One region of the Peribacillus sp. P4_D6 genome, then DNA from elsewhere that is predicted to be linked to it. Evidence: riboswitches for the same ligand, from Rfam matches in the RefSeq annotation. Region 1 holds a riboswitch; each other region holds the start of a gene.
What was found. Region 1 has a riboswitch for S-adenosylmethionine ahead of AC1DVB_RS00020 (methionine ABC transporter ATP-binding protein). Riboswitches for the same ligand answer to the same signal wherever they lie in the genome.
Positions count from the first base shown of each region.

Region 2: it holds a riboswitch for S-adenosylmethionine, as region 1 does, so the genes downstream of both, AC1DVB_RS24155 (bifunctional homocysteine S-methyltransferase/methylenetetrahydrofolate reductase) here and AC1DVB_RS00020 (methionine ABC transporter ATP-binding protein) in region 1, are expected to answer to the same signal.
Region 3: it holds a riboswitch for S-adenosylmethionine, as region 1 does, so the genes downstream of both, AC1DVB_RS07420 (methionine ABC transporter ATP-binding protein) here and AC1DVB_RS00020 (methionine ABC transporter ATP-binding protein) in region 1, are expected to answer to the same signal.
Region 4: it holds a riboswitch for S-adenosylmethionine, as region 1 does, so the genes downstream of both, AC1DVB_RS23910 (Na+/H+ antiporter NhaC family protein) here and AC1DVB_RS00020 (methionine ABC transporter ATP-binding protein) in region 1, are expected to answer to the same signal.

Region 1 covers NZ_JBFUIQ010000001.1:140-4,513, forward strand. Annotated here, with positions in the region: partial or broken gene AC1DVB_RS00005 (IS3 family transposase) at 1-72, shown strand, start outside; gene AC1DVB_RS00010 (MetQ/NlpA family ABC transporter substrate-binding protein) at 170-1,006, opposite strand; gene AC1DVB_RS00015 (methionine ABC transporter permease) at 1,022-1,690, opposite strand; gene AC1DVB_RS00020 (methionine ABC transporter ATP-binding protein) at 1,683-2,717, opposite strand; SAM riboswitch class I at 2,871-2,983, opposite strand; gene AC1DVB_RS00025 (O-acetylhomoserine aminocarboxypropyltransferase/cysteine synthase family protein) at 3,101-4,374, opposite strand, start outside.
Region 2 covers NZ_JBFUIQ010000164.1:134-5,217, forward strand. Annotated here, with positions in the region: gene ku (non-homologous end joining protein Ku) at 150-992, shown strand; gene AC1DVB_RS24150 (MOSC domain-containing protein) at 1,483-2,133, shown strand; SAM riboswitch class I at 2,245-2,343, shown strand; gene AC1DVB_RS24155 (bifunctional homocysteine S-methyltransferase/methylenetetrahydrofolate reductase) at 2,447-4,294, shown strand; partial or broken gene metH (methionine synthase) at 4,287-5,084, shown strand, end outside.
Region 3 covers NZ_JBFUIQ010000014.1:57,135-72,189, forward strand. Annotated here, with positions in the region: gene AC1DVB_RS07380 (histidine phosphatase family protein) at 1-110, shown strand, start outside; gene AC1DVB_RS07385 (VOC family protein) at 163-525, shown strand; gene AC1DVB_RS07390 (dienelactone hydrolase family protein) at 595-1,188, shown strand; gene AC1DVB_RS07395 (Fur-regulated basic protein FbpA) at 1,204-1,398, opposite strand; gene AC1DVB_RS07400 (Fur-regulated basic protein FbpA) at 1,424-1,630, opposite strand; gene AC1DVB_RS07405 (M20 family metallopeptidase) at 1,816-3,018, opposite strand; gene AC1DVB_RS07410 (MetQ/NlpA family ABC transporter substrate-binding protein) at 3,051-3,923, opposite strand; gene AC1DVB_RS07415 (methionine ABC transporter permease) at 3,945-4,595, opposite strand; gene AC1DVB_RS07420 (methionine ABC transporter ATP-binding protein) at 4,617-5,633, opposite strand; SAM riboswitch class I at 5,996-6,107, opposite strand; gene AC1DVB_RS07425 (GNAT family N-acetyltransferase) at 6,250-6,723, opposite strand; gene AC1DVB_RS07430 (nuclear transport factor 2 family protein) at 6,791-7,159, opposite strand; gene tnpB (IS200/IS605 family element RNA-guided endonuclease TnpB) at 7,558-8,763, shown strand; gene AC1DVB_RS07440 (amidohydrolase family protein) at 9,013-10,323, opposite strand; gene AC1DVB_RS07445 (zinc-dependent alcohol dehydrogenase family protein) at 10,500-11,477, opposite strand; gene AC1DVB_RS07450 (ABC transporter ATP-binding protein) at 11,635-12,423, opposite strand; gene AC1DVB_RS07455 (FecCD family ABC transporter permease) at 12,439-13,452, opposite strand; gene AC1DVB_RS07460 (FecCD family ABC transporter permease) at 13,449-14,453, opposite strand; gene AC1DVB_RS07465 (ABC transporter substrate-binding protein) at 14,539-15,055, opposite strand, start outside.
Region 4 covers NZ_JBFUIQ010000158.1:235-6,523, reverse strand. Annotated here, with positions in the region: gene AC1DVB_RS23925 (LysR family transcriptional regulator) at 210-1,088, opposite strand; gene AC1DVB_RS23920 (chromate transporter) at 1,333-1,962, shown strand; gene AC1DVB_RS23915 (chromate transporter) at 2,011-2,556, shown strand; gene AC1DVB_RS23910 (Na+/H+ antiporter NhaC family protein) at 2,709-4,025, opposite strand; SAM riboswitch class I at 4,216-4,323, opposite strand; gene AC1DVB_RS23905 (SOS response-associated peptidase) at 4,658-5,329, opposite strand; gene AC1DVB_RS23900 (hypothetical protein) at 5,389-5,544, opposite strand; partial or broken gene AC1DVB_RS23895 (formimidoylglutamase) at 5,868-6,289, opposite strand, start outside.

The DNA of each region.
Region 1 (4,374 bases):
TTCAGATATCAATGGAACTTAAAGAAGATGACTCCTGTTCAATACAGAAATCACCTTCTCCAAGTGGCATAACCTTTTTTAAAAATGTCCTTTACATAGGGTACAGTTTAGACCATTCCGAAACCTTTTTAAACTGCGACCTGAATTAAATCAGGTCGCCATTCTCGAATTATTTATCCGCCGGTACAACTGCACCTTTGTATTCTTTAAGAATGAAATCTTGAATTTTTTTAGAATGCAATACTTCTACAAGCGCTTTGATTGCTTCTTTATTTTCGTCACCTTTGTTTACGGCAATGACATTCACATAAGGTGATTCGGAATCTTCAATCGCAATTGAATCTTTAAGCGGATTCAAACCGGCGTCAATTGCATAGTTGGAGTTGATCAAGACTGCATCGCCTTCGCCGCTCTCATAAATTTTAGGAAGCAGCGCCGCTTCATAATCTGCATCGAATTTAAGGTTTTTCTTATTTTCAACGATGTCTTTCGTTGTAGCCGTCGTTTTATCGATGCCTTCTTTCAAAGTGATCAGGCCATTCTTTTCCAAAAGGGATAAAGCGCGTCCATGATCAGCAACAGAGCTGCTCATAATAATTGTTGCGCCTTCCGGAAGTTTATCAATGCTTTTATATTTTTGTGAATATAGAGCAATCGGCTCGATATGGATTCCGCCAGCATTGACGAAGTCATATCCATTTTCTTTAATTTGCCCCTCTAAATATGGAATGTGTTGAAAGTAGTTAGCATCCAATTCCTTATCATTCAACGCCTTATTCGGTAAAACATAGTCCTGGAACGTTTCAATTTCCAAATCGATTCCTTTTTCTTTAAGAAGCGGTTTAGCTTCCTCAAGGATTTCTGCATGAGGAACATTGGATGCCCCTACAACTAATTTCTTCGATTCTTTTTCCGTATCGCTGCCGCTTTTATCCTTTTCACTTCCACAAGCAGCCAAAGCGATAGATAACACTAAGATTAATGCAAATCCTAAAAACTTTTTCATCCTATTCATCTCCCTTTATCTTTTGTCCAATTTAGATGTAATCACATCTCCAATAATTTGAATTATGAAGACGATAATTAGAATAACGATTGTCGCTACAAGCGTAACGTCATTTTGATTTCTTTGATAGCCGTCCAAATAAGCTAGATTACCAAGCCCGCCAGCGCCGATGACCCCGGCCATTGCGGTATATCCAACCAATGCAATCGATGTTACAGTAATCCCGGAAATAAGGGCAGGCATCGACTCTGGAAGAAGGACCTTCCAAATGATCGTGCTCGTTTTTGCCCCCATCGATTTAGCGGCTTCAATTACACCTTTATCGATTTCACGAAGGCCGATTTCAACCATCCGCGCATAAAATGGGGCAGCACCGATAATAAGTGCCGGCAGTGCAGCGTTCTCACCAATCATGGAACCGACAAGCGCTTTAGTGAAAGGAATGAGCAGCACGATCAAAATAAGAAACGGAATGGAACGGAATATATTGACGACAGCACTCATGACTCCGTTGACAGCCCGGTTTTGCCACATATTACCCTTCCCTGTCAGGAAAAGGATCAATCCTAGTATTATGCCTATAAAAAAGGTTGCCACTACAGAGACGCTTGTCATGTAAAGCGTTTCTTTCGTAGCTTCAATGATGTCTTCCCAATCAACATTCGGCAATAATTCTTCAAGCATGAGTAATCACCTCCACGCCTACCTGCTGTGCTCTAATGAATTCGATTGCGCGGAGCATTTCATCCTCTTTGCCATCTAGATGGATAAACAATGTTCCATATGAACCGCTTCTTGTTTGGGATATCTTACCTTGAACGATATTGACATCCAACTCGAAGTTACGTACAAGCTTGGTGATCAATGGGCTTTCTGCATGATCACCTACAAAGGTCAATTGAATCACTTTGCCGGCTGGATAGCGTTCGAGCAAATGGTCCATCGTTTCTTTCGTTTCTTCCGGTTCCGTTACCTGTTGCACGAAACGCTTCGTCATTTGTTCTTTAGGATTCTTGAAGACATCCAGGACAGGACCCTGTTCAACAACCTGCCCGCTTTCCATCACGGCGACGCGATGGCAGATTTTACGTATTACATGCATTTCATGCGTAATCAAGACGATCGTCAATCCCAAACGCTGATTGATGTCAACAAGCAATTCGAGTATGGAGTCGGTAGTCTGCGGATCCAATGCAGAAGTCGCTTCATCACACAGCAGCACTTTAGGGTCATTTGCCAGAGCCCTGGCTATTCCCACCCTTTGCTTTTGCCCTCCGCTTAATTGCGAAGGATAGGCCTTTTCCCTGCCTTCAAGTCCGACTAACTTGATCAATTCGTTCACACGCTTGGTGCGTTCAGGTTTAGAAATACCTGCAATTTCCAACGGGAAAGATATATTCTCCTGAACGGTCCTTGACCATAATAGATTGAAATGCTGGAAAATCATGCTGATTTCTTGACGGGCCTTACGGAGCTGAGCCCCTTTAATTTTTGAAATTTCCTTTTCAGCCACCACAACGGATCCCTCTGTCGGTGTTTCCAATCCATTGAGCATTCTGATCAAAGTACTTTTCCCCGCTCCACTGTAACCGATGATTCCGAAAATCTCGCCTTTATTTATTTCAACATTCACATTATTTACAGCCTTGATCGTCTCACTGTTTCCTTTTCCTGTTCGGAACAGCTTACTGACTTTCGTCAATGTAATCATTAACCCTCACCTCTTTTATCCAATAAAACCTATGAACTTAGTTGATTTCTCTACATTATTAGTCTGTTTCTCCTATCATGTAAAAGTTTTCCCAATTAAAATAGAAAAAACCCTTCTGCATGAGCAGAAAGGCAGGTGAAGAAACAGGCCTTCCTCTCATCTTCCAAAGTGATTAAACTTTGTGTGAATTGGCACCTTTCCAAGGAAATCTCCTTGTCGGTTGCCGGGTTTCATCGGGCACATCCCTCCACCTCTCTTGATAAGAGCTAATATATAGAATATTTGTACATCATTAAGTTCTTTAGTATGGAGAAATTTTATCATAGATAAAAAAGGAGCGCAATGTATATTATTTCTAGTACAAGAATGAACAGGAACTTTGCTTAAAGCGTTTTGGAAGTCAAGGAGACGATGTTCGTCGCCTTTTCAATTGCCTGCTCCAAATCTTCTATTAAGTCGTCTACATTTTCAATCCCAATCGATAAACGGACTTGATCGGCACTTACACCCGCTTTCGCAAGACCCGCCTCATTCAATTGTTGATGGGTCGTACTTGCTGGGTGGATGATCAAGCTCTTCGCATCCCCTACATTCGCCACATGGGACCATAATTCCACCGAATTGATAAGTTTTGCCCCAGCTTCGCGATTACCTTGAATCCCAAATGTCACGACAGATCCAGCTCCCTTTGGCAAATATTTATCCGCAAGGGCTTTATCGGGATGATCCTCATCCCCAGGATGCGAAACCCAGGTCACGGCAGGATGGTTTTTTAAATATTGGATGACAGACTTGGTGTTTGATAGATGCTCTTTCATCCTTACATGCAGCGTTTCAAGTCCAAGCGTAAACTGGAATGCACTTTGGGCACTTAGCGCAGGGCCCAAATCACGTAGTAACTGGACCCGGGCTTTCGTTATGAATGCGGCAGGGCCAACTGCCTCGGCGTATACCAGACCGTCGTAACTTGGGTCAGGCTCCGTGAAGCCAGGATAGTTCGGCGAGTTCCAATCGAATTTCCCTCCATCCACGATGACACCGCCTAGAGTCGTTCCATTTCCAAGAAGCCATTTTGTAGCGGAATGGATGACAATATCCGCTCCAAAATCAATTGGTCTGCAAAGATACGGTGTCGCGAAGGTATTATCAATGATTAAAGGTATGCCGGCTTCGTGGGCGATTTCCGCTACCGCTTCAATATCGAGCACCCTCAAACTTGGATTTCCGATCGTTTCAGCAAAAATGGCTTTAGTTCTTGGTGTAATCGCCCTTTTGAAATTTTCAGGGTCATCGGGAGAAACGAACTTCACTTTGATCCCATATTTAGGAAGAGTGTTTTCGAAAAGGTTATACGTACCGCCATATAATGTAGAGGCTGAAACAATCTCATCCCCTGCAGCAGCAATATTCAGGATTGAAAGTGAGATGGCAGCCATTCCGCTTGCCGTTGCCAATCCGCCGATACCGCCTTCCAATAAGGCCATTCTTTCCTCAAAAACGCTGACCGTGGGATTATGAAGCCGTGAATATATATAGCCATTCTCCTTTAGGCCAAATAAATTCGCTGCATGGTCGGTGTCCTTGAACAAGTATGCATTGCTTTGGTAGATAGGAACGGCACGGACACCTGTTTCATCAGCTTGCAGACCGCCATGAA
Region 2 (5,084 bases), on a different contig from region 1:
TTTGTACTTACCTCCGCAAATAATTGATAACATTATTTTGCCAAAAAAACGAAGTGTTAGAGTTGGCAATTGTTTTTTCGGTTTTTTTTGAACAAAGGGGAATAATAAAATTGTTCTTCTCATCAAAAATAAGTTATGAGGTGACGAATATGCATACAATGTGGAAGGGGAGCATATCATTCGGTTTGGTGAACATTCCGATCAAACTTCATGCTGCAACGGAGGATAAGGATATATCTTTAAGGACGTTGCATAAGGAATGTCATACACCGATTAAATACGAAAAGGTTTGTCCAGTATGCGAGAAAGAAGTGGGGAAGGATGATATAGTTCGCGCTTTTGAGTATACAAAGGGAAAGTTTGTTGTATTGGAAGACAATGAACTAGAACAACTGAAAAAACAAAACGAAGAAAAAGCCGTGGAAATCGTGGATTTCGTTAAAATTGAAGAAATAGATCCTATTTATTTTAACCGGAGTTATTACATGTCCCCAAATGACGGGGGGATAAAAGCTTATTCCCTTTTGAGGCAGGCCCTCAAGGAATCGAATAAGGTGGGGTTGGCAAAAATCATCATTCGCTCCAAAGAACAAATGGCGGTGATCCGAGTCGTTGATAATACCTTGGTTATGGAAACGATTCATTATCCGGATGAAGTCCGCTCCACAGCGGATGTTCCGAATATCCCTGCCAATGATACCATTGTAAAAAAAGAAATCGATACTGCCGTATTATTGATAGATCAATTAACGACTACTTTCGATCCGACAAAATACACCGATGACTATCGAACCGCGTTACTAGAATTGATTGAATCAAAGAAAACGGGTCAGACGACGATTACAGCGAAAACAAAAGAACCAGTTTCCAACAATGTAACTGATTTAATGGAGGCACTACAAGCATCCATAGACCGTACAAAACATGATGAACCGGAAAAGAAAAAGACGACCCGAAAGAAAGCGGCACCGAAAAAAAAGAAACAAGCGTAAACAGGAAGCTGAGCGGAAGACGGACGATGTCGCTCGGCTTTCTGCTTGTTTTTGCAAGGAATCAGGCTTCTAATAAGATGAAAAGGTCTTGATAAAGAGGGAAGGAAAGTACAAATAGGTGAGTCGATCACGATGCAAGAAACTGAATGGAATTACAGGAAAATAGTGGATATTAACGAAAGCAAAAAAAATTCGCTCCCTAAAGAGCGACAATGAGGAATTCAATCGTGAAAATCAACATATAGGCGAACGGTTGTAGTTTTCGACTATATATTGTGTTCATATTCTACCATATTTAATTCTGAAATAGCAACTAAATTACTGAAACTAACCTATGAATTTTTCTGGAAATCAATGATATTTAGCCCATTAACGCCGCATATGGCTTTTTCATTTCATATACATATAAAAAGGTACTGAATAAAATGGATTTTTAGTATAATTTATACATATAGGACGATATAAATTTAATATGAATGGAAGATGCAAAATGGAAAATGGGAAAATCAAATCACTACATGCGGGGAAGCCGAAACATGAAATTTTTTCGAATATCGATATCTTTTCAGCCATGGATAAACAAGCACAGGATAATTTGAAAGTGACTAAAGCTGGCATAATCGGTGATGGTGTCGGTAATGTAAAGTTCCATGGAGGTCCTGATCGGGYTTTGTGCTTTTACCCATTTGAGCATTATTCATTATGGAATGAAAAATTCTCTAAAGAGCTGGATATCCCTGCATTCGGTGAAAATTTAACTATAGCGGGGATGAAGGAAGAAACAACATATATCGGCGATATTTATCAAATGGGCGATGTGATTGTTCAAATTAACCAAGGGAGGATACCTTGTTCAACCATTTCCCTCTTCAATCAAGAACCTAAGTTTTTGGAACTCGTGCTGAAAACGAGTTTCACTGGTTATTTTGCAAGAGTACTTCAAGAAGGAACGATAAATAAACAAAACGAGATTGTGCTGATAGATCGTCTACAAGAAAAAATTTCTGTCCATTACGCATCAGAGGTCATCCTTCATAAACGGGATGGGCTTGAAGGTGCTAAGGCTTTACTTACACTAGACTCGTTAGCGGAAGACTGGAAACAAAGGATCTTGAAGAGGGTTCAAGCAGCAAAAGATTGAATGATTTTTGCAAAAGTGAAAAAAATGTCGATCAGGTATTGAAATTGACAGACTATTAATGTAAATTAAATATAATCAAATTTTGAAATCTTATGAAAATTATATAAATGGATCTTATCGAGAGAGGTGGAGGGACTGGCCCGAAGAAACCTCAGCAACCAGCTTACGCAAAGGTGCTAAATCCAGCAAGCAGAGCTTGATAGATGAGGAGAATGTTTCAAAAACCTTCTTCTTTGAGAAGGTTTTTTTTCCTTTTCTCTCATACTCATAGAATACGACAAAAACAGGATTGTTTTTGAGAGAGGGTGTAATGATGAATTTTCGTAAAGAATTAAAAGAAAGAATGCTGGTTGGGGAAGGGGCAATGGGAACCTTGCTTTACTCTAATGGCATTGATCAATGTTATGAGGAATTAAACTGCACGAACCCAGATCAAATAGAGTCCATCCATCGAGCCTATCTGGAAGCTGGTGCAGATATCCTTCAATCGAATACATACGGAGCCAATTTCAATAAATTGAAGCGGTATGGACTTGAAGATGAAGTGAGCAGAATCAATCGCCAGGGAGTCATTCTTGCTAAAAAAGCGGCAAAAGGAAAGGCATACGTCTTCGGCACCATAGGGGCACAGCGGAGTATCAGGAAATCGGATTTAAGCATGGAAGAGATAAAACGGGGTTTTCGTGAACAGCTATACAGTCTGTTGATGGAAAATCCTGATGGGATTCTCCTGGAAACATTTTATGACCTGGAAGAACTGGAAACCGTCCTGCAAATCGTTAAAAATGAAACCGGACTTCCGATTATCGCAAATGTCTCGATGCATGAACTGGGTAATCTTCAAAATGGAATCCATTTAAATGAAGCCTTTCAAAAACTCGAGCAATTGGGTGCCGATGTGGTTGGTGTGAATTGCCGCCTTGGACCACATCATATGATTCGGGCCTTGGAAGAAGTGAGTTTGCCAAAGCAAGCATCGATTGCCATTTACCCTAACGCCAGCCTGCCGGATTATGTCGATGGGAGGCTCGTTTATAAAGCTGTACCGGAATATTTCGGTTCTAGTGCCCTGGAACTTCGTGAGCAAGGCGCCGCGATCATAGGAGGGTGCTGTGGAACGACTCCACTGCATATTCAAGCTGTAAAGCATGCAATTGGAAGTTTGGCTCCCGTGAAAGAGAAATTTACGAAATCCCGTGAAATAGAAGTAATTGAGGTGAACGATAGGGAATTGGAACTTCCCCTTTACGAAAAGGCCAAAACGGAACGGACGATTCTCGTTGAGCTTGATCCACCGAAAAAGCTAGGGATAGAGAGTTTCATGACTGGTGCTGAGGTTTTGAAAAAAGCAGGGGTCGATTCCATTACATTAGCGGATAATTCACTTGCCTCACCAAGGATATCGAATGATGCACTGGCTAATTTACTGAAGAACCAATTGAATATAAATCCGATGGTGCATATAACATGCCGTGATCGAAATTTGATTGGCCTGCAGTCACATTTAATGGGTCTGCAGACGGTARGGCTGAACGAAATATTGATCATCACCGGAGACCCTTCAAAAATTGGGGACTTCCCGGGTGCCACTTCGGTTTACGATTTATCTTCCTTTGACCTGATAAGCATGGTCAAACAATTTAATGAAGGTCTTTCCTATTCCGGTCAAAGTTTGGGTCAACGGGCAAATTTTAAAATTGCGGCAGCTTTTAATCCCAATGTGAAATATCTGGATAAAGCCGTACTGAGAATGGAAAAGAAGATTGCCTGCGGTGCTCAATCCTTTTTGACACAGCCAATTTATTCCGTAGAGCAAATCGAAGAAGTATATGAAGCGACAAAACATCTGGAAACCCCGATTTTCATCGGTATCATGCCCTTAACAAGCACCCGGAACGCCGAATTCATCCATAATGAGATCCCAGGCATCAAATTGCCTGATAATGTTAGAAGGGCCATGGCTCTAGCGGGGGATGACCCTGTAAAGTCAAGGATTGAAGGGGTGAATATCGCGCGGGAACTGGTGGACGCGGCTAGGGAAAAATTCAAGGGCATATATTTAATCACTCCATTCCTTCGCTATGAAATGACGGCGGAACTAACGAAATATATTAGAAAAGTCGATAGTAAACAGACATCAGAGGTGGCAGTACATGAATAAAAAAGCGATTCAAGATCAGTTAAATTCTAAGATTCTCCTACTTGATGGGGCGATGGGAACGATGCTACAAGCGGAGAATTTGACAGCAGACGATTTTGGCGGTGAACAATTCGAGGGCTGCAATGAATATTTATCACTGACGCAACCGGAAATCATCCAATCCATTCATGAAAAATATTTAGCAGCGGGTGCAGATATCATAGAAACAAATACCTTTGGAGCGACCAGCATCGTCCTTGAGGAATACCAAATAAGTACGATTGCCTACAAGCTAAATAAAATTTCAGCTGAGCTTGCCGTTAAAGCTTGTGAAAAATATTCCAATGATGAATGGCCAAGATATGTAGCTGGATCGATGGGCCCCACTACAAAAACGCTTTCCGTAACGGGCGGAACGACTTTTGATGTTTTAACAGATTCTTATGAAGAGCAGGCACTGGGTCTCTTGGATGGCGGGGTAGACTTGCTGTTGGTGGAAACCTGTCAGGATATGCTTAATGTCAAGGCTGCCTTTTCTGGAATCAAAGCAGCATTCGCTAAAACGGGAAAAGATGTGCCTGTCATCATATCAGGAACAATCGAACCGATGGGCACGACACTTGCCGGCCAGTCCATAGAAGCTTTTTATTTATCGGTTGAACATATGAAGCCCGTAGCTGTCGGCCTTAATTGTGCAACAGGGCCGGAATTCATGATAGACCATATCAGGACACTTGCAGATATATCAAATAGCGCCATCAGCTGTTATCCGAATGCCGGGCTCCCTGATGAAGAAGGCCACTATCATGAA
Region 3 (15,055 bases), on a different contig from region 1:
TTAATGATGTGTGGTTCAATTCTGATAATACAGGAATACATCTTCTTGAGTATACTGATCATCCATACAAACTTATAAGATTTTCAAATAGTACTACGCATTTGGAATAGCTAACGATAAGGGCTGTCTTAAACAACCTTTTCTTTATCTATAAATTCTCCTATTTACCCTAAAGTTAACAATGTTTTCATTCATGTTAAAGATTTTAAAAAATCAGTTGGATGGTATAGTAATCTCCTTGGCATTCCTCATAATAGTGATTCTGTAGAATCGCCGGTTTACAATATTCCTATAACATATGAAACTGGATTAACGTTAGATGACCATACATTAGATCCTGATTTTAGATTCGAACCATCCAACAATGTATTGTTTAATTTCTACGTAAAGGATATAGACGAAGCCTATAAATTCATTAAGGGTAATAACATACGTATTGTTAAAGAAATAGAGCGTATTGGAGACTTTGCTTATTTTAACTTTCAAGATCCTGATGGTAATGTACTTATGATTTGTAATAGTTAAGGATGAAAATTATTGGTTGGCTTTTATCTATCTAGTTTTTAATTTTTACACAGTTTTAGGAGGTTATACATGCTGAACATACAGAAAAAGTCCGATACTGTCATCATTGTCATTCACGAAATATATGGCCTGAACCGACATATGCAGGATTTTTGTGAGTTATTATCAAAACAGGGTTTTGATGTGATCTGTCCGGATTTGTTAGAACGTGAGAGGCCATTTGATTATTCCGAAGAGGATGCTGCTTATCGGCATTTTATGGAGAACGTAGGTTTCACGGGTGCTTTATATAAGATAAAGGATATAGTATCGGATATAAAAGATGCATACCAAAAGATTTTCATTCTTGGATTCAGTGCAGGGGCAACTGTAGCATGGCTGTGCAGTGAGGAAGAGTGTGTCGATGGAATTGTTGGTTACTACGGTTCGCGTATTAGGAATTATGCAGAATTGGCGCCACGATGCCCTGCACTGCTATTTTTCCCGCTAGAAGAGCCATCCTTTAATGTCGACGAGTTAATTTCAGCTTTAGAAAGTAAGGATGTCGAAGTTCATAAATTCATGGGGGGACACGGATTCAGCGACCCTTACCATTCAAAATATCATGCAGAATCAGCACAAGCAGCCGTTAGCAAAATGATGAAATTTTTTATGGTGAATTAAGGCTCCACATTCACCCTACTGCCGTTTTGTATGGACCCAATGTATCGAACCCGCATCACTATGGGGGTGACAGTCATTTTGAACCTTTTTATATTCTATTTCCAATTCTTTCAAGGTTAACTTCATAAGCTGTTCCACCGTTTTATTTACAGTATGGATCATAAGTTTATAGATTAATTCCTTCCGCCTTTCTTCCACACCCTTCCTCATTTCACCCTCTCCTTTTATTCTGATATTATATGAAATGTATCCCTAGACAGGGGGAATGATCGTCGGATTCCTTCTCTTCGGTTTTGCTTATTTTAATATATTCATTCTCTAAATCGGTTAAGGTCAATTCAAATAGATGGATGTCATTCTTTTTATAAACTCCCTTGTTAATCAACTTATTGATCAGGAAGTTCCTTTTTTTCTCAATGGCTTTACGCAATAATAGCCCCATGATAAATCCTCCTTTTTAATACGTATTGACTTTCCCATTCACAAAAAACCGGAGACACCTCTTTACATGAAAGAAAAGTCTCCGGTTTTCCGGTCAATTAACCTATAATTCCTATTTAATTACTCGGTATTATTATAATACTAACTACATGCTCCGTAGTCAACTATTTTTTTCCTGCATCTTATTTATTTTTGCTTCGCTTCATGAAATGCCGCTTTCACTTGATTCAACAGGTCTTTATCCGAAAGCAATTTATACCCTGTAAGTGCTAGAGCTTTTGCTCCGGTCAGGATGGCTTTGTCTCCAGCAGGAGATTTGGCACAGTCGCGGAATTCATTCGTATGGGCAATCAACTCATCATGTCCAATTTTTATATAAGGATGTGCTGTCGGCACTGCATGGCTTACATTACCTGCATCCGTCGAGCCAAAGCCACTCTCTTTTCGAGGAGCCACCGCTTCTCCTAATTGAGTCAGTTCTTCTTTTAGCAGTTCATCCAGAACTGGATTGATGACAAAATCGAGTACTTCATTTTGGAAACGTTCCACTTTAACCGTGCTTCCTGTGGCAAGTGCTGCCCCTTCAGCAACAGCACGTATTTTATTGGATACTTCTTGGCAAAGTTTCCATGTTGTTGCTCTAATGTAAAATCTGGCGGAAGCATATTCAGGAATGATGTTAGGCGCTTCCCCGCCATTGGTGATGATTCCGTGAATTTTGACCTCGGCCGGGAGCTGCTGACGCAAAGCATTAATGCCATTGAACAGCTGAATCACCCCGTCAAGTGCATTCACGCCTTCTTCAGGTGCAGCTGCTGCATGTGCTGACTTCCCGTAAAAATGAAAATCAAGGGGGTCGACTGCCAAAAATGGACTTGTTACACCCGTTTTTCCTGCAGGATGGATAAGGATGGCCGCATCCACCCCATCAAATAGACCGTGCTTCACAAAGCTTCCTTTTGCACTTCCATTCGGCCCGCCCTCTTCAGCCGGTGTTCCGAAAACGATCACCTCTCCGCCCGTTTCCTCCAGCACTTGAGCCAGGGAAATGCCTGCCGCCACACTCGTTGTGCCGATGATATTATGGCCGCAAGCATGGCCTAAACCCGGCAATGCATCATACTCGGCTAAAAAGGCAATTGTAGGTCCTTTCTTTGAAGAGATTTTTTTGGCGATGAACCCTGTTTCATGCCCGGCAATATTGCGGGTCACTTCAAATCCTTCATTTCGAAGTATTCCGGTTAATGTATCCGAGGCGAAAAACTCTTGATTCCCAATTTCAGGTTTGGCATGAATGGCTTGGCTCGTTTCGATATATAATTCGGAATGAAGGTCGATATGATCTTCAATGATTTGCTTATGCTGCTTCAGCACTGATTCTCTCGCCATGTCTTAATCTCCCCTTTTTCTTGAATGATCCATTACTTTTCATTAGCTGGTTTTGTCCAAGCGTCCTGGTAATTCACTAATTCATCTACAGAAACATAGGCAGGAATGGTGTTTCCTTTAAACGTTTTTTCAATGAACGCTTCCACTTCTTTCGATTGATAAAGCTCCACTAATTTTTGCAGCTCAGGACGATCGGCATTTCCCTTTTTAACTGCAATGATATTAATATATGGTTTCGCCGTTTTACTTTCATGGAATAAAGAATCTTTTAATGTAAGGCCTGCTTCGACGGCAAAGTTATTATTGATGGCTGAAGCATCGGCATCATCCAATAGACGCGGTGTATTGCCGGCAGCAACAGGCTGGATTTTCAAGTTTTTCGGATTTTCCTTAATGATTTCCAATGATCCCGATCCATTGAATTCTTCTTTCAATGTAATCAATCCAGCTTCCTGAAGCAGGAGCAGTGCCCGGCCAAAGTTTGTTGCTTCATTCGGAACGGCTATCGTAGCACCATCCGGAAGATCTTTGAGACTTTTATGTTTTTTCGAATAAAGGCCCATAGGTGCAATGACAGTCGACCCGATGGCCTCCAATTTCAGATTTTGATCTTGAACGAATTCATCGAAATAGGCGACAGTTTGGAATGAATTGGCATCAATTTCACCTTCGCTTAACGCAAGGTTCGGTTGGATATAATCATTGAAAGTGACCAGTTCGATATTAAGTCCTTCCTCTTTCGCCAAGTCGACAATGTATTCCCATGTTCTCGTATCCCCGCTGCTGACACCGACTTTCACAGTTTTCACATCATCCGAACTCCCTGATGCACCCTCATCGTTCCCGCATGCTGCAGCCACGATGGCCAATGCCAATACCATGATCGTTAATAAGATTTTTTTCATTTTTCCTGCCTCCTGTTCGTTTTATCTTCTTCTTATTTTTCTTGAAACAAAGTTCCCGGTGGATTGCAATAATTGAACGATGATCACGAGCGCCGCCACTGTGACGATCATCGTCATCGTATCGAACCTTTGGTAACCGTAAGCCAAGGCTAAATCCCCGACCCCGCCTGCACCGACAGCACCTGCCATCGCCGTAGATCCAACAAGCCCGATTGTCGCTGTTGTAAATGTCAGGATTAACGAACTAAGTCCCTCGGGAATCAAAAAGCGGTAAATGATTTGCCATGTTGTCGCCCCCATCGCCTGAGCTGCCTCGATGATCCCTTTGTCCACTTCCAACAGCGAGTTTTCCACAAGCCGGGCAATATAAGGAGCCGCGTAAAAGATTAGCGGAACAATGGCCGCATTCGTTCCGATCGCACTGCCGACAATCATTCTTGTAAACGGAATGAGTGCTACAAGCAAGATGATGAAAGGAACGGACCGCAGGATATTGATGATCGGATTCAATACATTAAAAATCCATTTATTCTCCAGGATGTGACCCTTTCTTGTAATGACAAGCAGGATACCGAGCGGAAGCCCAATCAATCCGGAAAATATCAATGAGATGGCTACCATATAAAGTGTGTCACCGAAAGCTGTCGACAGCTGCTCTGCCGTTATTTCCATACCCCAAAGCGTATTACCCATTTATACTTGCACCTCCTGGACGAGAATCCCCTCATCTTTAATATATTGATAAGCCTTGTCGACCTCATTTTTGCTCCCTGTCACTTCGATGATCAAATTCCCGAAAGGCGTTTCCTGGATTTCAGAAATATTGGCTGATAAGACACTTAAATGAACATCATATTTCTTCGAGATGGTTGAAAGTAAAGGAGTACCCGAAGTAGTTCCAATAAAATTAATTTTCCAAATAATCGGGATATGGGACCCTATGCTTTTTAAGAAACTTTGTGGAATTTCGTCATGTATGACCGTTCTCACGAAGTTTTTTGCAATATCCGTTTGCGGCTTGGCAAAAACTTCGAAAACCGAACCTTGTTCAACGACGCAGCCGCCCTCCATGACCGCTACCTTATTGCAAATTTCCCGAATGACAGACATCTCATGAGTGATTAGCAGGATGGTGATATTGTATTCTTTATTAATTTTTTTTAAGAGCTGCAGAACTGCACTCGTTGTTTGTGGATCCAATGCCGACGTAGCTTCATCACACAATAAGATCGATGGATTCGTAGCCAATGCCCTCGCAATGCCGATCCGCTGCTTTTGCCCGCCGGATAATTGTTCCGGATAACTCTTTGCTTTGCTCGATAAGCCAACGAACTCCAATAGCTCGCCTACCCGGTTTTTGATTTCCTTAGCCGGAGTTCCCGATAATACCAGCGGCATGGCAATATTATCAAAAACAGTCTTTGAGTTTAGTAAGTTGAAATGCTGAAAGATCATCCCGATTTTTTTCTTTTCTGCCCGTAATTCCTTCGGGCTTAATTTGGTTAAATCCTTGCCCCCAACAATCACCGAACCATCTGAAGGATGTTCAAGCAAATTGACCAACCTGATCAACGTACTCTTTCCGGCCCCGCTATAACCGACTACCCCGAATATATCCCCCTTTTCCACTGTCAAATCAATGCCCTTCAAAGCCTCGACAGTCTGTTTCTTTGTTTGATAAACCTTCTTAACATCCTGAAACTCAATCATCCAATCTCCCCCCATGCTGTTTATTTGTACGAATTCCTTATCCAGAGAGAAGAGCTTTGCAACGTTTCATAATGATAGGGTTACATTTTCGAAATTCACGAGTAAAACTGCAAAATTCACGAGTAAATGCACCAAATTCACGAGTAATTACGTGAAACTCACGAGTAACTGCGCCAAACTCACGAGTAATTACACCAAACTCACGATTATTGCGCGAAACTCATGAGTAATGCACCCATTCTCCAAATAACCATATACATTTTGAATAAACAAAAGAGGCCTCTTCCGTCATCAGACAGAAGAGGCCTCTTTTAGACATAAAAAAGAGTAAACTCTTAAATTAATTATCTAAGAAAAGCTCCTTCTTATCTTTCAAACTTTCGTCCGTTGGAATTAGCACAGTATTTTTACAAAAGTAAAAACCCGCTGCCGAGGTATCATAGGGCCAAGTCCCTCCACATCTCTTGATAAGAATTAACGTTATATTTAATTATGTCCTTCACTATATATTCTAATTTCGCTAAAGTCAACCATATTTTTCATCGCGATAAATAGTTTCATAGTATAGTGAATCGATACTTTTTTTATTATATCAATATATTTTATATTTCTACTTTTATAATGATTTGCTCATTCTCCATACAGGGTATTTTTCATTTTCTTCCCTTATCTTCACCATGCCTGAATTCGTATATAAAGAAATCGCCCTTTGATTATCCGGAGAAACCCTTAAGTGATATTCGGATACATTAAATTGCCTGAAAAAGTTTTCTGCGTAGCGGACCAATTCCTTGCCAAGGCCTTTACTGCGGTATTCGGGAATAAGATAAAATAGATTCACATAGCCAATTTCAGTTCCTTCGTACTCCCGAATTTGAAGTTCCATTTGTCCAATCGGTTCTTGGTCCTTTTCAATGATCACCTGTCCATCCGGAAATTTGCGGACCCTTTCTTCCATTCGTTGCAGATAGGCATGTTCATATCCAAAACCCGCATCAGTTCCAAAACTTACAATAAAGGAATCTTTCCGGAATTTAATGATAGTATCTTTATCTTTGTCCGTATCAATGGTACGAAAGATCAACTTCATCCATCCTTATCATTTTAGTGAAATAGTTTTCAAGCAGGGAAAACTTTCTTTTTCATAAATAAAAGTCTTAAAAGGGCCCTTTTGTTTTTGTGCCTTGATGAAAAAACATCTGCCATCTTCCATTCGCACATTTCCAGATTGAACTTCTTAAGGTATGTTCCAGCTTATCTTCATCAAAAATCCGGTATGTAATTAACACGGTATCATCAGACAATGGATGCATCTCAAATTGACTTAGGGTCATGTTCACTGCTCCGGCTCCCTCTTGCCCAATAAAATCGCTTTTTGACCATATGTTACCCGAACTGCCGAACTCAAAGAAATCATCTTTCAATAATGATGAAAGCTCCTCTGGAGATGTACGAACTTCAGAGTTTAACAATTTCTCCTCCAGCTCATACAAATGCTCTTTTAACAACGAAGATTCCCTGTCCATTCATCTTGTCCTCCTTTTTCAACCATTGGTGAAACATGATCCATGCGGTTAAAGATTTTTTATCCAGCTGCTTGCTGATTAGCAGTTGGCTCATATTTGCGGTAAGCGGCATTTTTTTCATATTTTCGTTTTTAACCGTTTTTGCCATCCCTATTTTCTTATTAATATTTTTAACTTGCTTACTTTGTTTATATATTTCAAAGAAACTGGACTCACGACGGATTTCTAAGTGCTAAGAACAATTTTATCATTTCCCGCCAGAAGACTCCCTCTTCAAGCGTGTGAAGGGCGAGAGCCCAGCGGTAAGGGGGAGATGAATGGCGGTTGGCCTAAACCAAAGTATCCTTTTGACAAACGTACGTTCTCTGGTTGATAATAACAATAAGGGGGTGAAACCAATGGTCGTAAACAAAGCTTATAAATTTCGAATCTATCCAACGAAAGAACAATTAGTTCTCATCAATAAAACATTTGGCTGCTCTCGTTTTGTCTATAACTTCTTTTTAGGCAAACAAAATGAGAAAGATGCTTACTGGTATATCTGTGAAGAAATGAAGCAGAACGGCCAATTACCTTTTAATAAATGGAAAGGATCTTTTGTGAATAAATACGCAACAATCAAAGAACTTCCAGCTTTAAAGAAAGAATATTCTTTCCTGAAAGAAGTAGACAGTATTGCCTTACAGAAATCGGTGGAAAATTTAGCAGATTCCTATAGCCGATATTATAAAAAGCAAAACAAGTCTCCACGCTTCAAATCAAAAAAGAATCCGGTCCAGTCCTACACGACTAAACATACGAATGGAAATATCGGAATGATTGGAAACCAAATCAAATTGCCCAAACTCGGTTTAGTTCGTTTTGCTAAAAGCCGCGAAGTCGAAGGGCGAATCATCAATGCCACAATCAGGCGGAACCCTTCAGGTAAATACTTCATTTCCGTTTTAGCCGAAACCGATGTACAAGTACATCCTAAAACGAATCGTTCGTGCGGTGTAGATGTTGGTTTGAAGAACTTTGCAATTCTTTCAGATGGTACGGTCTATCAAAACCCAAAATTCTTCCGGACGGTCGAAAAAAAATTGGCCAAAGCACAACGGATTCTTTCAAGGCGACAAGAAATAGCTTTGAATCGAAATAACCCATTGTCTGAAGCTAAAAACTATCAAAAACAAAAACGAAAAGTGGCCATCCTACACGAAAAAATTTCAAATGCCCGAATGGATTACTTACATAAAGTCTCTACCGAAATCATCAAAAACCACGATGTTATTGGAATGGAAGACTTGCAAGTGTCCAATATGATGAAAGATCACAAACTAGCTAAAGCGATTAGTGAAGTATCTTGGTACCAATTCAAAAAAATGTTGGAATACAAAGCAAGATGGTATGGTAAACAAATCGTGACCGTATCAAAAACGTTTGCTTCTAGCCAATTGTGTTCTAGCTGCGGGTACCAAAATAAAGACGTTAAACATCTGAAACTTCGTGAATGGGATTGTCCTTCTTGTTTTACTCACCACGATCGAGATATTAACGCAGGACTTAATCTAATGAACGAAGCCATAAGGCTTCTAACCGTCGGAACGACGGGGTTAGCCTAATTAAAAATTGGCCTATAGGCTAATGTTCTTAGGAATCCCCCACTTCAATCAGACCATAAGGTCGATTAGTGGCGGGTAGTTCAATCCACAATACTAGCGGTAATTCCTTTTTGACTGCCATCCGATGCGAACTATTCCTTACTAAAACATAATAATAAGTTCCTCAAAATGAATCATCGAGTCCATAAAAAAAAGGAGCTGCAATAACAGCTCCTTTCTTCTGTGCATCCGGTTGTTTTCCCATCAGTGTTATCGTGATAGGGTTCCTTGCAGACGATTGGTTTCGGCGATTACTTTTTCTTCATCGATCGTTAAGCAGCGGCCATCTTTCACTACCACTTTTCCATCAATGTATACATCACATACGTCATTTCCGCGTGCTGCATAGAGAAGGTGCGAATAGGCTTCTCTCAGTGGCTGCAGGTGTTCTTTGTTATATGGGTAAATGGTGATGAAATCTGCTTTTTTACCAGCTTCCAGTGATCCTGTGTGACCCATGCCTATCGCTTCGGCGCCCATTCTTGTGGCCATGGCGAGTGCTGTTTGGGCAGGGAATTTTGTGGCATCCTTATACATTCCTTTTTGCAGTAATGCGGCTGTCCTCATTTCTTCGAACATATCGAAGTTGTTATTGGAGGCAACGCCATCTGTTGCCACTCCCACTTTAATGCCTGCATCAAGAAGGCTGACGACATCGGCTATCCCAGATCCGAGCTTCAGGTTACTGATTGGATTATGGGCAACGCGAACATCATGCTGTTTTAGGATCGCCCGCTCTTCATCATTAAGGACCACACCATGTGCCATGACGGTGGGCTGATCGAACAGGCCTAGACGGCGAAGGTGCTCGACAGGACGTGATCCGTAACGTTTTTCGATGTCGAGGATTTCAAAGTCCGTTTCCGATACGTGGATGTGCACCATCAAATCATTCTCTTTTGCAATTCGTGCACTTTCCATGATCGCTTCAGGCGTGCAGGCATATGGGCTATGTGGTGCGACCATGGTAGTCAGGCGGCCATCGGCAAATGCTTTATAGTTTTTTGAAAACTGCTCAGCCCCCATGAGGTTCGCTTTTTGGTCTTTTTCGGTACCCAAGCTGAAAATCGTATAGGAAAAGGCTCCGCGCATTCCTGTTTCGCCTATCGTCTCCATGACGGCACCGGCATCTATTCCATTAGGATTGAACATATCCGAAAATGTCGTGGTTCCTGATTTCATCATTTCCATAATGCCAAGCTGTGAACTTACAGTGGCGATTTCCGTTGTAAACTGGCTTTCGATCGGCCATATTTTCGTTTCAAGCCATGGCTTCAGCAGCATATCGTCCCCGATACCGCGTAAAAGGGTCATTACTATATGCGAATGGGCATTCACAAGGCCTGGCATGATCCATTTCCCGCCAAGGTTGACCACATGATCTGCATCTGCCAATTGCTGTTCATCATGCTGGCCAATGTAGGATATGGTATGATCTTGTACAATCATCATGCCGTTTTCAATGATTTGGTTTTCCTTGTCCATCGTAAAAAATGTAGCATTCACATATATTGTTTTCATAAGTATTTCCTCCAAAGTCGTATCAGTATCAACATGTCCTATTCCGCATTCTAAACTAGCACCTTACAGGTAATCAAGTAATTCCATATTATCAGGGGCCATTTCACTTTACCTTAGGAACCTATTGGAAGAGCAGCAAGATGAATGCTTCAATTAAGTGGTTATCCATTGTGAAATCAGCTGCTTAAAAATATCTTCCCTTTATTGCTCGTGACAATAATCGCTTCCTTAACATCTTTAAGGCTGTAGTGGGAAACGGGCATCATGAACTTCAACTTTTCATCAGCAATGAACCCCATCAAAAGGTTAAATGTTTCCTGCCAAGTTCGAACGGAAGCCTGCTGATTCCAATGCCGAAGATGAAACATTTTAACATCCACTTTTGTCCTTCGTGAAATTTCCGCCCAATTCACTGACTGTCCTGATAAAAGGCCAATCGTTAATAAGATGCCATTAGGCCGTACACAAAAAGCTAGTTCTGAACCATCGATGCCGCCCACTGAATCTATGGCCGCTTTCGCACCGCGCCCATTCGTCATTTCCATCACTGTATCATGCAATGATGATCGGGATGTATCGATCACATATGACGCACCAAGTTCAAGCAGTTCTTCCGTATACTTATCGTTTCTCGTTACAGCAATCAGCTTAAATCCAAGAATCTTGGATAACTGGGCGAGTATACGGCCAATGGAAGATCCGCAAGCATTTACGAGTAATACATCATCCGGTTTCAAAGTTAATACTTCTGTACAGATTAGCCATGCGGTTACCGGATTTATATATAATTGCGCTGCTATGTGGTCTTCAATCGAATCCGGAATGACGATGGCCAGCTCCGCTGATGTTTTAACATAATCCTGCCAGGTTCCTTCACCGCGCAAGGGCAGTACACGCTTGCCTATCAGCTCTTTCGAAACTGCTGGACCCACCTCTTCAACAATGCCGACCCCTTCATAACCAGGTATGGAAGGCAAGGGGATTCGGTGGGAATAGGCACCGCGAATGGGCAGCAAGTCAGACGGATTAATGGGACGTGTGATCATCCGGACGAGGGCTTCCCCCTCGAGAGGTTTTTGAATACATTTATTTTCAACCTTTAAAACCGTTTGCGGATCCCCAAACTCATAGAATTTAATACATTTGGCTTCCAAAATAATAGTCTCCTTTAATATATAAGTCTTTCCATTTTAACATTTAACCTCTTGATCTGAAATATCTTGGCAACTCCTCACCAACATTCGTAAATAAGAAAAAAAGCCAACAATGAATATGTTGACTTAATTATTTCGGTACGACGGCGCTAGTTTTCTAATCCTGAGATAAACCTATGGGAATGCATAGAGGCGTTTGATCAACAGGGTTTTCAATAATACAGCATTCCAGTCTGAAAACGTCCTTGATCATCTCTTTTGTGAATACCGTTTCAGGCGGTCCCTCTTTATAGATTTTTCCCTGCTTGATGCTAATCAGATGATCGGCATACTGTGCCGCTTGATTCAAATCATGCAGAACCATGACAATCGTGCGTCCATACGTTTCGTTTAAATCGCGCAGTAATTCCAATATTTCAATTTGGTGCGCTAAATCCAGATAGGTTGTCGGTTCATCTAACAGTAAAAGGTCGGTTTCTTGTACCAAGGCCATCGAAATCCATGCTCTTTGCCTTTGTCCTCCAGATAATGCATCCAATGTCCGATCAGCGAACTCCGTCATTTTTGTTGCTGATAAGGCACGTTCGACAATCCTATGATCTTCTGGGGTTTGTCTGGAAAATAAGCCTTTGTGCGGATGCCTGCCATAATAGCATAGTTCTTTAACGGTTAAATCTTCCGGAGCTTCCGGAGCTTGGGGTAAGATGGCCAATTTCTTGGCCACTTCTTTGGAAGATTGCTGATGAATGGACTTTCCATCTAAATAGATCGTGCCTTGCTGCGGCATCAATAATCTAGCTAGGGACCGCAGAATCGTAGATTTGCCACAACCATTGGAACCAATGATTATACTGATCTTACCTTCAGGAATTTCCAAATCGATATTATCAATGATTTGAGTTGCCCCATAAGAGAGCGAAAGATGCTCTGCTGATAATGTTGTCATGATATTCAGCCTTCCTTATGTTATTTTTCTTTCACGGCGCAATAGATATAAAAAATATGGTACACCAATCACCGCAGTGATAATTCCGGCAGGGATTTCTATTGGAGGGAATAATCCTCTTCCCAGGCTATCGGCAACAAGTAGAAAGATAGAACCAAAAAGAGCTGAAGCGGGAAGTAAAACCTTGAATTTTGACCCCACCACTCTCCTTGCAATATGGGGGGCGATCAAACCAATGAACCCGATTGAACCAACCGCAGCTACACAGACTCCGATCAATATGACTGAAACGCTTAACAATATATAACGCAGTAATTTTGACCTTTCACCGAGACCTGTGGCCATATCGTCTCCAAGGCTCAGTACATCCATTTTTGAAGTTAATGCAATCAATACCGGTACAAGCATAAGACATGGTAGCAAAATGAATACTTGATCCCATCCTCTTCCCCATAGACTGCCAGTCAACCACAGCAGTGTCGTGTTTACATCATCCGGGAACTTGACCATGAAATACTCTATGCCAGCTTGACATATGGCCCCTAAAGCGATTCCGACCAAAGCTATCGTATTTGGTTGAGCTCCTTTTTTATAAACAAATATCATCAAAATGGCAGCCATGACCGCCGCTCCGATAAATGCTGAAAGAGGCAGTATGATAATGGGCGATTGCGGAAATAAAACAATGACGATAACTGCTGCCAATCCGGCCCCTTTTGTTACCCCAATCACATCTGGAGAAGCCAGCGGATTTCGAAGGACCCCTTGCAGAATGGCTCCGGCCGTTGCCAATCCGGCCCCCACTATCACGGCAATCAGAATGCGCGGTATGCGATAGTTGTGCAGAATGAATGTCTGACTTTGCATGCCATTTCCAAGGAAATTTTGGAGAATTTCTAAAGGTGAAATATAAATGGCCCCTAAGCCCAGGCTCACCATTGCTAAAATCAGCACGGTAACCGAGAGCAACAGGATAATGGAATAAGGGGGCAAAGTTGATTTCAACCCAAATGTCCGTTTTAGTTTCATTGCTTAATATTCCTCCCTCTCTTCGCTAAATAAAGGAAGAATGGCGCACCGATCATAGCGGTTACGATGCCTACCGGCGACTCAAAAGGATAAGCGATGAAACGTGCGAGAATATCTGCGTACACTAAGAGTAAAGCGCCGAATAATGCAGAAAAAGGGATGATCCTTCGATAATCCCCGCCCACCAGCCTCCTGACGATATGAGGAATGATCAATCCCACAAATCCCACTGGGCCTGCGACGGCAACCGAAGATCCTGCCAAAATGATCACCAATATTCCTGCTAAAATACGGATTCGGTACACCCGCTGCCCAAGTCCCTGCGCCATATTTTCTCCTAAGACAAGGATGGAAACAGATCGAGAGAACATGGCAGCAACAAGCAGCCCGAAGATAGACCAAGGAAGGATCATGTTCACGTGCGCCCATGTTTTCCCATTAATTGACCCGACTAACCAATAGAGCACATCTTTCGCTTGTTCATTAAAGATGATCATGCCTTGCGTTAAAGAAGATAAAAAAAAGTGAACAGCCATTCCAGCCAATGCCAGCTTCACTTGGGTCATTCCTCCTCCCGAAGCAAAAGAATAGACTGCCATCCCTCCCATTGCTGCACCAATGAATGCAACGCAAACTAGAGACACGGAAGAAAGGTTAGGAAAGAAAACAAAAGCTGACACAATAAAAAATGAGGCACCGGCATTAACACCAAACACTTGTGGAGAAGCTAATGAATTCCGGGTAATAGCCTGCATGAGAGCACCCGCTACCGCTAAATTGGCACCGACCAATGCTCCAACTAAAGCTCGTGGCAATCGAAGAGTCCTTATAATAGTCTGTTCCTTGGACGAGTCGGCCTCAAAAAAGGACTTCAAAACCATTGATGCATCAATATCGGACGCTCCCACAGAAATACTCGTCAGGATGCCTAAAATTAACAAAACGATCCCAGCTATAGCCGTACATAATACTTTCAGTTTTCTTCTACCTACAGTTTCCATTTTCTATACAACACACTTCCTGACAAAATTTAAACCTAATGGAAAGCGAAGTAAGAATGGGATCTCTTACTTCGCTTTTGTTCGTCTATTCTTCTCCAAGCATGTTTAAAGTGTCTTTAGCAATGGCCTCTGCGGATACAACACCGCGGTATCTCGTCCATAAGTCTCGATCAACACTATACACTTGTCCGTTTTTTACAGCTTTCAAGTCTTTCCAAAGTGGATTGTCTTTCCACTCATCAGTAAGTAACTTTCCCTCATTGTTCGCTAAAAGCAACACATCCGGATCGATCTCGACAAGCTGCTCAAGGTTCATCTCGGCATGTGGCTGTTTCTGCTGAATGGCATTTTTCAATCCCATGCGCTCAAGCAATTCTCCATCATAAGAAGATGAAGTATGGGCTTGGAATGAAGTATCTCGTACAACTGCTGGTAAAACAGTCATATTTGAATCAACAGTAAGCTTTGATTTAAGTTCCTTAATCGTTTTTTCATGCTCACTCAATCTTTTTTCTGCAGCATCTTCCTTATTCACTGCCTTTGCAATCGTTTTAAAAGAATCCAGGTTTTCTTGATAGGTAGATTCCCGGCTTTTTAAGACA
Region 4 (6,289 bases), on a different contig from region 1:
TCTTTTATTATGCCCATTAACCCCTTTGTTTGTCTAACCGAAGACTGAATAACCAAATACATAATGCCCCCCCGATAGAGAAGAGCTTTTATAATCAATGCTGTATATTCAATTTACCATGACTTTTGCTAGCTGCCGGGGCCACGCCGTTAATCACGAAACTGAAAACGCTGCCAATTGTAAGAGTGAACAAAGGCAGCGTCCCATCCTTATTGAAGAAAATCAACAAATTTAGACACCCCTATTTTATTAAAACGCTTGTTTTTCCTGACTAGCCATAAATTTCTTGCCATATTTATTCTGTATATATCCACTTCCCGCAAAAAGCCTTGCTCCAATTCTCTTGCCACTGTCAACCTTGGCAAAATGCTGATTCCAAGTCCGGCTTCAACCGCACTTTTTATCGCTTGTGTACTACCAATCTCCATGTAGCTTTCAATTTTTTCTAAAACCCCATACTCCCTTAGCATATTTTCTACGATAAGCCGTGTTCCGGAAATGGATTCACGCCAAATCATCCTTTCATTTCCCAATTCCTCTAGCTGAATTTCTTTTCTGTCTTTCCATGGGTGGTCGGATGGACATACCAATATCAATTCGTCTTCGGCGAACTTGTCTACAATAAAATCGGTGTTTTCCACAAGTCCTTCCACCAAGGCCAAATCAATGACATCGTTTGAAAGATCCTCCAGAACCCGGGGCGTATTTTTTATCGTCAATGTCACTTTTATTTCTGGCTGTTGTTTTTTGAATCTCCCAAGCAAGCTAGGCAATAAATACTCACCGATAGTCAAGGAAGCCCCTACTATGAGATTTGCATTGTACTTCCCCGTCGATTGCTGAATCACTTCTTTTGAATGGTTGAAGTCATTTACTATGGCTTTTGCAAAAGGGTATAACAGCTTTCCTGCTTCTGTAACTCTCAGCCTTCCTTCCTCACGGTCGAATAACAAAGTGTTATAATAATTTTCCAGTTGATGGATCTGCCGTGTTACAGCCGGCTGTGATAAGAAACTTAACCTCGCTGCCTGGCTTATACTTCCTTCATCCACCACTAAACAAAACATTTTCAGATTTTCCAATTTCAAGAAAACGACCTCCATGTTTTTAGATAGTTTATTAAAATGATAGCATCATTAGGTAAATGGTGAAATGAAAATAGTGAGATACATTCTAAGGGTATTCAATTTTTGGCGGCATTCTAATAAAACGGATAAATCTTCTGGGTATAACGTTTTGTTATACCCGATGATTTTGTTGCAATTTACCCAGCCCTTTTTCTTTGATATGTTAATGATAAGAATTAAACAAAGCATGCAAAGGAAGTGACTGATGTCAATGAAAGGACAATGGAAAACTCTATTCCAATTATTTTGGACCTTTTTTAAAATAGCACCTGTCACATTCGGAGGCGGGTTTGCGATGATCCCTTTAATCGAAAATGAAGTGGTCGTAAAGAGAAAATGGATGAAAAGCGAAGAAGTTACGGATGTTTTTGCTTTATCTCAGTCCGTACCGGGAGCTGTCGCCATTAACTCCGCCACCTTTATCGGCCATCGAATTGCCGGAATGAAGGGGGCATTGGCAGCCATGATCGGTGTTTCATTACCTACCTTTTTAATTGTTCTGCTCCTGGGCATTGTGTATTTTTTCATACAGGATAATCCGAAGGTAGAATCCGCATTCATATCGATAAGAGCTTCCATTGTAGCCATCATCGCCTATGCGGCTATCAAGATAGGAAAAACCGCAGTTGTAGACAAATCAACTTTCTGTATTTTAATAGCAGGAATTCCCGTCCTCTTCTTTCTTCACCCTGTGATGGTTATATTAGCAGGAGCTCTAGCGGGTATTGTGACCATCTCCATTAAGAGAAAATTAGGTTACGATGTCAAGATGGACAAAAAAGATAGGAAAATAGAAGAAAATGATTTCGAACCTTTCATGGGTGCTGGCATATAGGTAACACAAAATAGGGTCTAACTAATTTTTAAGAAAGCATGTGATGGAATGATGGAATTGTGGGAGTTGTTTAGCACCTTCTTTATTATCGGCTTTGTATCTTTCGGAGGCGGATACGCCATGATTCCCGTAATAGAATCGGAAGTCTCACAGCATGGATGGATGACAACGCAGGAATTCACCGATATAATCGCCATTTCCGGAATGTCCCCAGGACCTGTCACCGCCAATAGTGCCATTCTCGTTGGCTATTCCACTGCTGGGTTAGCAGGAGCCATATCATCTGCTCTAGGAATCTTGCTTCCTGCCATTATATTCGTAACCGTTATAGCCACATTTTTCAGCAAATTGAATCATTATCCAGTTATTCAATCCATGTTTTATGGATTAAGACCGATTGTCACTAGTTTGATCATCTTTGCAGCGATCAGTTTAGCACTTTCCAATCATATGATAGCCGTGAACTTTTCATGGCATACGATAAGCTTATTAATCGTTTTTGGTTTATCGTTATTTGCCCTAATGAAATTACGCTGGCATCCAGCCTATATAATTATTCTTTCCGGTTTAGTTGGTGTTGTCCTCTATTCATGACAGGTGTCTCACACACAACCATCATTAATTTGGACCGGAATTAAGCAAAAAAATTGAAAAGTATGAGAAAACTTTATTATGTTTATGTATTTACCATACAGAAAACACCCTGCATCCAGTGATTCAGGGTGTTTTCTTATTATATTCTCTTTTTAAGAGGTACGTTTCTTCATTTCATCATTTCCCGGCTGAAACCGTGGAAAACCAATCAGGATGGCAATGATGCCACAAAGTCCAATCAGGATTGGGTAATATGAATACGGCAAGATGCTTAACGGAGAAATTTTTGCTACCCCTGCTGCAACAAGCAGTTGTGCTCCATATGGGATCAACCCTTGGATACAACATGCAAAAATGTCAAGGACGCTCGCCGATTTTCGCGGATCAATCCCATATTTTTCAGAAATATTTTTGGCAAGTGGCCCGGCAATGATAATCGAAATCGTGTTATTTGCCGTTGAAAGGTTCGTTAAACCAACAAGCCCCGCAATGCTGAATTCCGCCCCTTTTTTCGATTTGCTATTTCGTGTCACTAGGTGGAGTAAATAGTCAATGCCACCATTATGTTTGATTACAGCTACCATACCTGCAATTAAAATGGCAAGGAAGGAGATTTCATACATTCCCGCCATTCCTTCTCCAACTTTTTGAATGATACCCAACGGTTGATAACTACCATCAGCCAAGCCGATGATTCCGGCAAATACGATTCCTATGGAAAGGACCAAGAACACATTGACTCCTGCCAATGCAGTGACCAATACGCAAAGATACGGAAGAATCTTCACCCAATCATAAGACTGTTGGGAAATGTCAGCCTGTTCACCCATCGTTAAAATTCCTAGGATGGCACATGTGATGATGGCTGCAGGTAAAACGATGAAAAAATTCACTTTAAACTTATCKTTCATTTTCGTTCCCTGAGTTCGGACAGCAGCGATTGTCGTATCTGAAATGAATGAAAGGTTATCCCCAAACATCGCACCACCAATAACGGCTGCCATTGAAAGGGCAAGTGAAATATCAGTTTGTTCACTAATCCCTACCCCGATAGGTGCCAGGGCAACGATCGTTCCCATGCTTGTCCCCATGGATAGAGAAATAAAACATGRGATGATGAAAATCCCCACCATTAATAGATTTTGGGGGAAAACAGCTAAGGCAAGATTCACGGTTGATTCAACTGCCCCCATGCCATTGGCAACTTCGGCAAAAGCGCCGGCCAAAAGGAAAATGATAACCATTAACATAATATTGGCGTCCCCGGCACCTTTACAGAAGATATCAACCTTTTCATTGAATGTCTCTTTCCGATTCATCGCCAATGCAGCTGCCGATGCAATGGAAATCGCTACAATCACCGGAAATGAATAAAAATCTTTAGTGATGATTCCGGATCCAATAAATAAAATTAAAAATACGACAAATGGGATCAATGCCCATGGATTCCCTTTATTGTTTGCACTCATGATGTACACCTCTTTTTATTTTTCCCGCGACATGTGTCACAGCTCTTATTCTATTAACAGTTTTCGCAAATAACTCCAATTTGAACCTACCTGATTTTCCAGTCATGGAGCTGTAGCAAAAAACTGGCATAAAAAAAGACCCCTTCTATTTAATAACAAGAAGAGGTCTTTTAATTTATAAAAAACACCCTCCTTATCTTTCAGGCGAAAATCAGCCTGCTGGATTTGGCACAGCACTCCATTTAAGTCCGCTGCCGAGACATCTTCGGGCCAGTCCCTCCGTCTCTCTTGATAAGAAGATTACATTATATAATTATTTAAAAATTACGATGCCTGCCAGAAAAGTACCACGCTGGAAACTTGCCTGAGTTCGTGACATCGAAAGTCGTTTTGAAAAGCAAATATAACAGTACAGCATTTTGTCTATTTTCGCAAGGGTTAATTTTTAAAGTGTTTCACATGCACTCCTTACTGTTTATAAAGAGATCTAAGTTGATTGGAGCGGGTGTGCGAGACTCCTGGGGGAAAAGCGAGTGCCTTGAGGCGACGTCAAATTGTAAAAACCATAAAAAAAATGCAGACAAACTCGATCTTCATCGAGTTGTCTACATTCTGAGAGGTATAATGACCTCTCAGCAAATTTGTTGGATTAGGTTAGGTGAATTATTTTTAGTCGAGTTCACATCATTCGATACTTCAAATGCTTCCATCTGTTCCGAATCGAATGATTTTAAATACTGTTGCAGATATGCAGGATCATTAATGGAAGGATTCAACCAATCTTTTTCATCTTCTGGTTTTAGGATGACAGGCATGCGGTCATGAATGCTGGTCATTAGCTCATTTGGCACAGTTGTTATAACAGAGCACGAATAGATGCTGATGCCTTCAGGAGATTTCCAGGATTCCCAGAGACCGGCCATTCCAAATGGAGCATGATTCTTCAGTTTTATCCGCATCGGTATTTTTCTTTCTGGTGTCTTCTTCCATTCATAAAAAGAGTCAGCGATTATCAAGCATCTCTTCTTCTTATACGCATTCCTGAAGCTTGCTTTCTCAGCAATGGTTTCCGCTCTGGCATTGATCATTTTGTAGCCCGCTTTTTCGTCTTTTGCCCAGAAAGGAATGAGTCCCCACCGAAGATATCCAAGTCGGTTCCTTACCCCGTCATTAATGACGGAGAGCACGGATTGGGAGGGAGCAATATTGTAGCTGAATTGGTATTCCTCATCAAATGACCCTTGGATATCAAACCGTTCTTTTATTTCTTCTATGTCAGTGAAAAGAGTGAAACGTCCACACATAATATCGCCACCGTATTAAGATTTATTACAGTGTATCAAATGGAATGGGCAGGCACAAATCAGCTTTCTAAAATCCTGATATCAGTAAATGGTTGATTAAATAATTCGCTGGAAATCAAAAGAGTGCCAAGGACTTCTCTTTCATCTTCAGCTTTAATGATTTCCGACAAAATTAAGGTACTGCCATTCCTGACCGTTACTTTATATTCATTCATGGAATCCCTCCTCAAAAGGCTAGATGGTTGTTATTATAAACCAAAAACCCACAAGTATCAGTATTGAACTTAGCAGAGGCATGGAAAATTCACATGCCTTTATACTTTAAATGGTTAGTCGAACGAAGCAATGCCAAGGACCATGAATCCTTGTGAAGGAGGCGCAAAAAACTGTCCATGAATGATTCATGGACAGTCTGGGGGCTTTAAAGGTTTTTCGCTTCAATATTGAAGATAACATTAAGGAAAGCCCCAACAGTCGATACGAAAAGAAACGCTCTTTCTGGGAAGACCGAATTGGATTTGCCGCCATCCCATGTCCATTATTTAAAATGCAGCAAAACCTCATTTATTAAATGCCCTGCCAATGTAACGGTCTTATTATTTTCGTCCAATGAAGGGTTCACTTCAGAGATATCAAATGAGAGGATCTTTTCATTCGATACGATATGCCTAATAATGGCACGGACCAATTTCGGATCCAGTCCAAACGGCGATGGTGCACTTACCCCAGGTGCGTAGGCTGAATCAATAACATCCGTACATAATGTAAGCATGATATAGTCATTTTCCTTAGCGAATTCATTTATCCTCCGCTTCGTTTCATCCATTTCGTATAATGACAAATCTTCTTCCAATATGTAGTCGACATTACTCCTCTCTGCAGTTTCAAACAGTGCCTTCGTATTCCCCTGCTTCTGAATTCCGACACATAAATAGCCACAACTTTGATCTTCGTCCAAAA